DNA from 4 places in the Pseudarthrobacter niigatensis genome. Region 3 is predicted to be linked to each of the others. Evidence: riboswitches for the same ligand, from Rfam matches in the RefSeq annotation. Region 3 holds a riboswitch; each other region holds the start of a gene.
What was found. A riboswitch is a leader RNA that binds a small molecule or an ion and turns the genes downstream of it on or off. The one in region 3 is predicted to bind thiamine pyrophosphate.
Positions count from the first base shown of each region.

Region 1: another riboswitch for thiamine pyrophosphate. It lies ahead of thiC (phosphomethylpyrimidine synthase ThiC); the one in region 3 lies ahead of thiO (glycine oxidase ThiO).
Region 2: another riboswitch for thiamine pyrophosphate. It lies ahead of J2T23_RS05700 (ECF transporter S component); the one in region 3 lies ahead of thiO (glycine oxidase ThiO).
Region 4: another riboswitch for thiamine pyrophosphate. It lies ahead of thiD (bifunctional hydroxymethylpyrimidine kinase/phosphomethylpyrimidine kinase); the one in region 3 lies ahead of thiO (glycine oxidase ThiO).

Region 1 covers NZ_JAUSTB010000002.1:465,474-467,667, reverse strand. The annotation lists gene J2T23_RS05180 (amidohydrolase family protein) at 28-1,110, opposite strand; TPP riboswitch at 1,188-1,295, shown strand; gene thiC (phosphomethylpyrimidine synthase ThiC) at 1,291-2,194, shown strand, end outside.
Region 2 covers NZ_JAUSTB010000003.1:99,402-101,595, reverse strand. The annotation lists gene J2T23_RS05705 (ABC transporter ATP-binding protein) at 1-378, opposite strand, end outside; gene J2T23_RS05700 (ECF transporter S component) at 378-1,001, opposite strand; TPP riboswitch at 1,069-1,209, opposite strand; gene J2T23_RS05695 (DUF4235 domain-containing protein) at 1,370-1,633, shown strand; gene mnhG (monovalent cation/H(+) antiporter subunit G) at 1,649-2,053, opposite strand; gene J2T23_RS05685 (MrpF/PhaF family protein) at 2,043-2,194, opposite strand, start outside.
Region 3 covers NZ_JAUSTB010000002.1:111,645-113,838, forward strand. The annotation lists gene J2T23_RS03650 (RNB domain-containing ribonuclease) at 1-282, opposite strand, end outside; gene thiE (thiamine phosphate synthase) at 322-1,062, opposite strand; TPP riboswitch at 1,090-1,209, shown strand; gene thiO (glycine oxidase ThiO) at 1,201-2,194, shown strand, end outside.
Region 4 covers NZ_JAUSTB010000001.1:64,928-67,121, reverse strand. The annotation lists gene thiD (bifunctional hydroxymethylpyrimidine kinase/phosphomethylpyrimidine kinase) at 1-1,243, opposite strand, end outside; TPP riboswitch at 1,251-1,348, opposite strand; gene J2T23_RS00320 (Rne/Rng family ribonuclease) at 1,507-2,194, opposite strand, start outside.

The DNA of each region.
Region 1 (2,194 bases), 350 kb from region 3:
TCCAAGTCCTCCGTGAGCCGTATTTTGTCAGCGAATAATCCGCCCGCCCAGCACCACGTGCTCCAGGGCCGTAATGGTCTCCGGTGCCGCCCGCGGGTCTTCCCGGCATACAACGACGTCGGCGCGGGCACCCTCCTCCATCCCGTCCGCTCCCAGCCACGCACGGGCTGCCCAGCAGGCGGCGTCCAGGGCCGCCTCCATGGGCAGGCCGGCGCCGTGCAGGGCGAGGATTTCGTCCGTGATCCTGCCGTGCCGTATCACGCTGCCGGCATCGGTACCGGCAAAGATGCGTACACCCGCGGCATGGGCTTGCGCCACCCGCTCCATCCTGCCTTCCCAGAGGGCGCGCATGTGGGCGGCATAACGCGGGAACTTGGGCTCCGCCTGCGCAGCAATGTCGGGGAAGGTGGCGATATTGATGAGCGTGGGCACGATCGGTACGCCCTGCTCCACGAACCGGGGCACGTGGCGGGGAAGGAGCCCGGTAGCGTGCTCGACGCAGTCGATGCCCGCGTCCAGCACCTGGTCCAGGGTATCTTCGGCGAAGCAGTGCGCTGTTACCCGGGCACCTTCGTCGTGTGCCGCCTGGACGGCATCGCGTACGACGGCGGCAGGAAAGGACGGCGACAGGTCGCCGGCGCTCCGGTCAATCCAGTCCCCCACGAGCTTGACCCAGCCGTCGCCGTCGCGCGCCTGCTTCCGGACGGCCTCCACGAGGCCCTCGGGTTCCACTTCCTCGGCGAAGCCCCGCAGGTAGCGGCGCGTCCGGGCAATATGGCGCCCGGCCCGGATCAGCACCGGGAAGTCCACTCCGCCCTGCATCCAGCGGGTATCTGCCGGCGAGCCCGCGTCCCGGACCAGCAGGGTTCCCGCGCTAAGGTCCGCCTCCGCCTGGTCCCTGGCCGCCGCGGGCTCGACCGGACCAGTGGCCCCAAGCCCAATGTGGCAGTGGGCGTCCACGAAGCCCGGCAGCACCCAGCCATCCAAAACCCGGTCCGGAGCAGCCGCCGGCCGGCTGAACGTAAGCCTGCCGTCCACGGACCAGAGCCCGTGCCGCACCGTGTCCGGTGCAGTCAGGACGGGGCCGCGGAAGTGGATGATGCCTGCCATGGGGCTCCTTTCGATGCCCGGCCAGGCTAGCACCGCAATTATGACAAGGCCGCTCCAGGCGCCTGTGGTAGCTTCGTTCCTGACCACACGGGTGCCCTTGCAGGGGCTGAGATCGGGCTGACGCAGCCTGCGACCGTTGAACCTGTCCGGGTAATGCCGGCGAAGGAAGTGAGTATTCCCTTGAGTACGCAAAACACCCAATTGAACCCTGCCCTCCAGCCGTCTGACAGGGTGCCCGGTGGCGCGTCAATGCCGCCGGAAACCCAGTCGTTGAAGTCGCATTCCCTCGCCTACCTCGCGGATGAGGCGTCCGGGATCCGGGTACCGGTGACGGAAATTGCCCTTGAGCCGTCCCCCAACGGCCAGCCGAACGCACCGTTCCGGACGTACCGGACGGCGGGGCCGGGAAGCGACCCCGTCCGCGGCCTGGAGCCTTTCCGCGCGGAGTGGATCGTGGCGCGCGGAGACACCGAGGCCTACAGCGGCAGGGAACGCAACCTGCTGGACGACGGCCGCTCGGCCGTCCGCCGCGGAGCCGCCTCCGCGGAGTGGAAGGGCGCGCAGCCCGTGCCCCGCCGCGCCGTCGACGGCCGGACGGTGACGCAGATGCACTATGCCCGGCAGGGCGTCATCACGCAGGAAATGCGGTTCGTGGCGCTGCGCGAGAACTGCGATGTGGAACTGGTGCGCAGCGAAGTGGCTGCCGGCCGCGCCATCATTCCCAACAACATCAACCATCCGGAATCCGAGCCCATGATCATCGGCAAGGCCTTCCTGGTGAAGATCAACGCGAACATCGGCAACTCGGCCGTGACGAGTTCGATCGCCGAGGAAGTGGACAAGCTGCAGTGGGCAACCCAGTGGGGCGCGGACACCGTCATGGACTTGTCCACCGGCGATGACATCCACACCACGCGGGAGTGGATCATCCGCAACTCCCCGGTGCCCATTGGAACCGTCCCCATCTACCAGGCCTTGGAAAAGGTCAACGGCGAGGCCAACGCCCTGACCTGGGAAATCTTCCGGGACACCGTGATCGAACAGTGCGAACAGGGTGTGGACTACATGACCATCCACGCGGGCG
Region 2 (2,194 bases), on a different contig from region 3:
CGCGAGGTTTTCGGCGCCGAAGGCGACGTCGTCCCCCACCCGGGAGAGGACCACCTGCGTTTCGGGGTCCTGCTGCATCAGGCCGGCGCGGCCGCGCTGGGCGCGGGGCGCGGCTCCGTCCACCCGGAGCGAACCGGACTCGTCGGCGTCGCCTGATTCGCCGTCGTCGTCGATGTCTCCCAGGACGCCGGCCAGCGCGTGCAGCAGCGTGGACTTCCCTGCGCCGGAGGGGCCGAGCAGGAGCACCCGCTCCCCGGGGGCGATGTCCAGGTCAAGGCCGTGGACGGCGGGTTTGGCCCGGCCGGCATGCCGCCAGCCCCAGCCACGGGCGGTGACGGCGGCGGGGCGGACCGCGCCGGAGTCCTGGGTGGGTGCCATCAGGAGAAGACGGGCTCCGTTGCGGCCTTGCGGGACGCGAAGGAGCTCAGCACCCCGGTGCGTGCCAGGCCGCGGGTGGCAACCCAGGCCAGGGCACCCGCAAGGATGGCCCCGGAAATGGTGGTGAGGACAATGTAGGCCAGCTTGTCGGCGCCGGAGTAGGCGATGTTCCAGCCCCACGGTGCAAACGAATCGTTCAGGCCGCAGAAGAATCCGGCCGCGGCGCCTGCCAGCAGGGACACGGGCAGGTTGAACTTGCGGTAGACGAAGATTGCGAAGATGATTTCCGCGCCCAGGCCCTGGATGAAACCGGAGAACAGGACCGAGGCGCCGTACTGGGAACCCATCAGCAGTTCGCCGGTGGCGGCGACGGTTTCGCAGAACAGGGCCGCCCCGGGCTTGCGGATGATCAGCATTCCCAGCACGCCGGGAATCATCCAGCCCCCGGCGAGCAGGCCGGTCAGGGGTGGGTAGGCTGCGTTCATGGGGGCGGACAGGGCGGCGGCACCCTGGTCCCATGCCCAGAAAATAACGCCGCCTGCGATGGCCACCAGCGCGGCGACGACGATGTCCACGACGCGCCAGGACTTGCTGGTGGTCTTCTTGATTGCTGCAGTACTCATGTGGTCCTCCTGGGAAACAGGAGGGGAAAGTGGACCCGGCCGGCGGCCTGTGGCCGTGGAACCGCGACACTTTGAGAACTCGACTCCCTTGCGCCGGTACTAACCGGATCAGGTTCGAGGGTCTGCGGCTGTCCGCACTCTCAGCGCCCACCTGCGGTGCCCGGCTAATGCCAGGTTGTCCGACGGCGGCGCTCCCCTGTCGTTTTTAGTGTTGCTTTTGGTGTGGGTAACGCTTGTTGTTGTGCCCGGTTGGGCGTGGTCAAGTTTACACCTGGCCGGGCTGGATTGCGGGCTGCCGGCGCCAATCACCCGGATATGACCGGCTAGGCTGGGAGCAGTCCGTTTTCCGCCCGCAAGGAGTACCTGGAATGAACCTTCTCATCAAACTGCTCGGGACGGGCGTGAGCCTCGGCGCAGGCCTCGCCGGTACCAAACTGGTCAATGCCATCTGGGAAAAGACCACCGGACAGAAGCCGCCCACCGGCAAACACGAGGACGTACCCACCAGCCTGCGTTCGGCGCTGACCTTTGCGCTGATCTCGGCGTCGGTCAGTGCCATCATCCAGGTCCTGGCCAACCGCGGCACCCAGCGCGCCATCACCCGCTTCGCGAAGACCCAGGACATCGTCTAGCGTCGTGCCCCAGCGTTACCGGCCGTCGTCGGGGCTGTCCTTCCGGGCAGTCTCGGCGGCGGCTTTTTGCACCACGGCTTCCAGTTCATCGGTGGTGAGCAGTTCCCGGTGCAGGTGCTTGGTGCGGTAGCCGGCACGGCCCACCATGTGGGCGGACACGGGCACCGTGAGGAGTTGGAAGATCCACGCCACCACCAGGACCGGCCACACCCACCACGTCCGCAGCTGCAGCCCGATGGCCGCCAGCAGCAGGAAGAGCCCCAGCACCTGCGGCTTCGTGGCGGCGTGCATGCGGCTCAGGAGGTCCGGGAACCGCAGCAGGCCTATCGCGGCGCCCAGGGACATGAGGGCACCCACCACCATGAACACGGCGGAGGCGAGGTCGATCCAGGCGTCGGGCCGGAAGAAGTCAGGATTCATTGGGCTTGACCCTCCTGTCTGCCACGAACCGGGCTACGGTCACGGAACCGATGAACCCGATGACGGAGATGGCCACCACCAGCATCAGGTTGTTCAGGTGCCGGTTCACCGCCATATCGATGCATAGCGCCCCGGCAAGGA
Region 3 (2,194 bases):
GACGTCGGCGATGGCATACAGGACGCGGTAGCCGGTGCCGTCCGGTTCGATGAAGACTGCCTGGTCCAGGTCCGTGGAGGACGCCGGATCGATAGTCACGAACTCGACGGCGGTCAGGTCGTAGGACGGCAGCTTCAGCGCCGCGACGGCGGCCCGGGCGTCTTCCACCGCGTCGGCAGGGTACGGCCCGGGCAGCTCAAGTTCGGTCCGCAGCAGGCCCAGCGCCTCTTCCAAGGCGTTCCTGTGGTCACGGACGTTAGGGGCCAACCGATGATGCGACACAAAATTCAGCGTAGCGCCAAGTCCCGGGATTAAGCAGTCTCAGCCGTCCAGCGCGCCGAGGAGCGAGGCAGCGGCTGCCGCGGGGTCGGCGGCCTCGGTGATGGCGCGGACCACCACGATCCGGCGTGCACCGGCCGCCACCACCTCGCGGACGTTTCCGTGGTCGATGCCGCCGATAGCAAACCACGGCACCGGATCCCCGGCCTGCCCGGAGGCATCGGCGGCGTACTTCACCAGTTCAGGCCCGACGGCGGCCCTGCCGGGTTTGGTGGGTGTGGCCCATACCGGCCCAACGCAGAAGTAGTCCAGCCCGGACGGGCCGCCGGTTGCAGCGAGGGCGGCGTCGACCTGGCCCGTGGTGTGGCTGGAGAGGCCGATGGCGGCGTTGCCGTTGACCAGCGTGCGCGCCGCAGCCAGCGGAAGGTCCTTTTGGCCGATGTGGAACACCGGTGCCCCGGACAGCACGGCAATATCGGCGCGGTCATTGACGGCCCACAGCCGGCCATGGCGTACCGCGGTCTCCTTCAACGCCGCCAGGAGGTCCAGTTCCTCGGCGGCCTCGATGGTCTTGTCCCGCAGCTGGATGATGTCCACGCCGCCGGCAAACGCGGCGTCCACAAACTCCGCGAAGTCGCCGTGCGCAGTGCGTGCATCGGTGCACAGGTACAGGCGGGCCGCCTTCAGGGCGTCGTTGTGGCCGGCGTTGGCAACTTCGGCTATGCCGGCCGGGGCTGCTGGAGCGTGGGGGCCTGCGGGCAGGGAGGAAGCGGACACATTCATGCCTGCAAGCCTAGTTCCTCTAAACTGGCCTGGTACTGCGGGAGCCCGCGGCAGCTGTCACAAAGCGCCGGGCTGAGAGGGCGTCAGAGCCGACCGCTTGACCTGATCCGGATAATGCCGGCGTAGGGAAGGAACCTTATGAGCACTCCCGTTGACCATCGTGCCGGGCCGTCCAGTGCCCCCCGTTCCACGGTCCGCGCGGACGTCGCCGTCATCGGCGGCGGAGTGGTGGGCCATGGCATCGCCTGGGAGGCGCAGCGCTCCGGCCGCTCCGTGGCCCTGATCGATGACGCGCCCGGAAGCGGTGCCAGCTGGGCCGCCGCAGGAATGCTGGCCCCCGTCAGCGAACTGCACTACCAGGAGGAGGACCTCCTGGAACTGATGCTTGACGCTTCCTCCCGCTGGCCCGGTTTCGCCGCAGGCATCGCAGGAGCCACCTCCGGTTCCGGATACCTGACGACGCCGACTCTCGCCGTGGGTGCCGACGCCGCGGACCGCCGCGCGCTGATGGACCTCCGCGCCGTACAGCAGGCCAACGGACTTGCCGTGGAACCACTCACCGTGCGGGACGCCCGCAAACGCGAGCCACTCCTCAGCCCCGCGATAGCCTGCGCCCTTGACACGCCTGCGGACCACCAGGTTGATCCCCGCCGCCTGCTGGCTGCCCTGCGGCAGGCCCTCGCCGGTGCCGTCCGCGGGAAGCCTGGCCTGGCTGTTGCAGGGGCGGTGGAAGGGTACGCCGTGCCGGACCGGGCCGGCGGCCTGCTGTGGGAGGGCGGAAGGGTCGTCGGCGCCAGCCTGGCTGGCGGCGGCACCGTCCTGGCAACGGAAACGATCGTGGCCAACGGGCTGCAGGCAGGGGACCTGGGCGGCCTGCCCGACGGCCTCGACCTGCCCCTGCGCCCCGTACACGGAGACATCCTCCGCCTCGCCGTTCCGCAGCACCTCCAGCCCCTTGTGACGTCCACGGTGCGCGGGCTGGTGCACGGTGTCCCCGTCTACATCGTTCCCCGGCAGGACGGGACCGTGGTCATCGGAGCCACCCAGCGCGAGGACGCGCTGTCCGATGCCGTCAGCGCCGGGGGCGTCTATCAGCTGCTGCGCGATGCCCAGGCGCTGGTGCCCGCCGTCG
Region 4 (2,194 bases), on a different contig from region 3:
CGGCCAGGACGGCGTAGCTTCCCGACGCCGATGCTGCGGTGAGGTGGTCCACGTAGGCCTTGGTGACGGGGCCGAGTCCGCCCTGGGCGGGGCGGGTGCTGAGCCACGAGCGGTGCAGCTCCGACTCCACTTCCAGGCATTGCTGCGATGATCCGGCCCAGAACAGCTGCTCCCCTTCTGACGGGGCCAGGGCACTCGCCCGGGCAAGGACCCGGGAGTAGCCGTTCAGGTACAGGGCATCCTGCGCCAGGTAGTAGGCGAAATCCTTCTCGGCCAGGTCCCCGGTGGCCAGGCCGTGGATGAAGTCCAGGGCGTAGATGTCGGCCAGGTCCTGCTGGGCTTCCGTCCACAGCCGGGCAGCGAAAGCGCCTTCCGCGAGGGCCGGCCGCACGTGGTGGAAATGGTGCACGGGGCCGTTTCCCCGGCCCACTTCAAGCTGCTCCGACTTCTCAAGGGCGCCGGCAAGCCATGGCTTGACCGTTCGGAGCGATGCCTCCCAGTCGCCAAGGCGTGCCTGGACGGTGGCTATCGCGGAGGACAGGGAACAGCCGGTGCCGTGGCTGTTGCGCGTGTCGATGCGGTTTCCCTGCACCTCCACCACTTCCCCTGGCAGGAGGCCTGCCGTATTGACCAGCGCATCCGGGCAGTCCGCACCCGCCAGGTGCCCGCCCTTGACAAGGATGGTGGCGCCGGTGGCATCCGCCAGGCGCCTCCCCTGCTCCAGCGCTGCCGCCCAGCTGTCTGCTGGATCCGCGCCCACCAGCATGGCAAGCTCCGGCAGGTTGGGCGTAATGAGGTGGGCCAGGGGCAAGATGTCCCGGAGGGCGGCCTCGGCGGACTCTTTCAGCAGCCGGTCGCCGCTGGTGGCCACCATCACCGGGTCCAGGACAACGACGGCGGGACGGACCTTCTCCAGCCAGTGCCGGACAGTGCGGATCACGGCCTCGTCCCCCAGCATGCCGATCTTGACGGCGTCAATGGAGATATCATCGCTGACCGCGTCCAGCTGCTGTGCCAGGAAGGCTGCGGGAGGAACGTGGACTGCCTGTACACCGCACGTGTTCTGCGCCGTCAGCGCCGTGATGGCAGCCATGCCGTAACCGCCGTGGGCGGCAATGCTTTTCAGGTCGGCCTGGATGCCTGCGCCCCCGGACGGGTCGGAGCCGGCGATGGACAGGACCCGCGGGACTTCCCGGCCGGTTGGCAGCCCGGTGCCGGCGGCGGAGGAAGCTGGCAGGGGCATGGAAAGGGTCGAAGACAAGAGACATCCCTTCGCCGGTACTAGCCGGACAGGTTCAACGGGTCTGGATCTCAGCCGGCCTGCTGCGCGGCACCCCGTGTCGGTTCCTACCCTAGCCCGTGCGCCGCACCCGGAAAAAGGTAACAACGGCCGCCGCAAAAATGGGCCATCCCGCAACGGCAGGAATCCCCGCCCCGCACGGTACCCCCGGTAATCCGGGTGGACCGATGCGCAGGACGGGGATTCCTGGCTGGAAGCTCCTGTGCCTAGAGTTCCGAGGCAGGCACCCCGACGCCGAGGATGATGGGTTCCTCGGCCGCCTTCCGCGGTTCCGGCTGGTCCTTCGCGGGTTCGGGGGCCTTCGCTGCGTGCGAGTGCCCACCGGCATCAGCCTGGACGTTTTCATGGTGCTGGACGGCGGTCTCGTTGGCGGCACCCTGGGCACGGCTGGCGGCCCGGTGGCGCCGGGGGCGGCGCTGCCGGGACTGCTCCAGCGTGTGGTCCGAATAGTCCTTTTCAGGGGACGCCTCAGGAGCGGCACCGGCGCGGGCTCCCGCCGCCCCTGCGCCGGCCGGCTGCTCCGGTGCTGCCTCTTCTGCTGCCTGCAGAGCCTCTGCCTGATTGGCAGGCGCATGCCCCACAGGGGAAGCCGGCTGGCCCAGGTGTGCGAATGCTTCCGCAAGCCGGTCCAGCGTCAGGGCAGGCTTCGGATGCTGTTCCCCGGCGTGCTCCACGAACGGAAGCGGGACTTCCTCGCCGCCGAACGTGAGGACGGCTGCGGGACGTGCCGGGGCATCGGCGTCGTGCTTCTCCTCAACGGGTACCTGCGCAGGCTCCGCGGCCGGCACCTGCCGGGCAGCCGCTACCTCGTCGTCGTGCAGGTGGGCCGCATGGGCGGCAGCGGCGATGTTCGCCAGGGCAAGCCTGGTTGCCTCCGCCTTGGCGTGCCGCTCG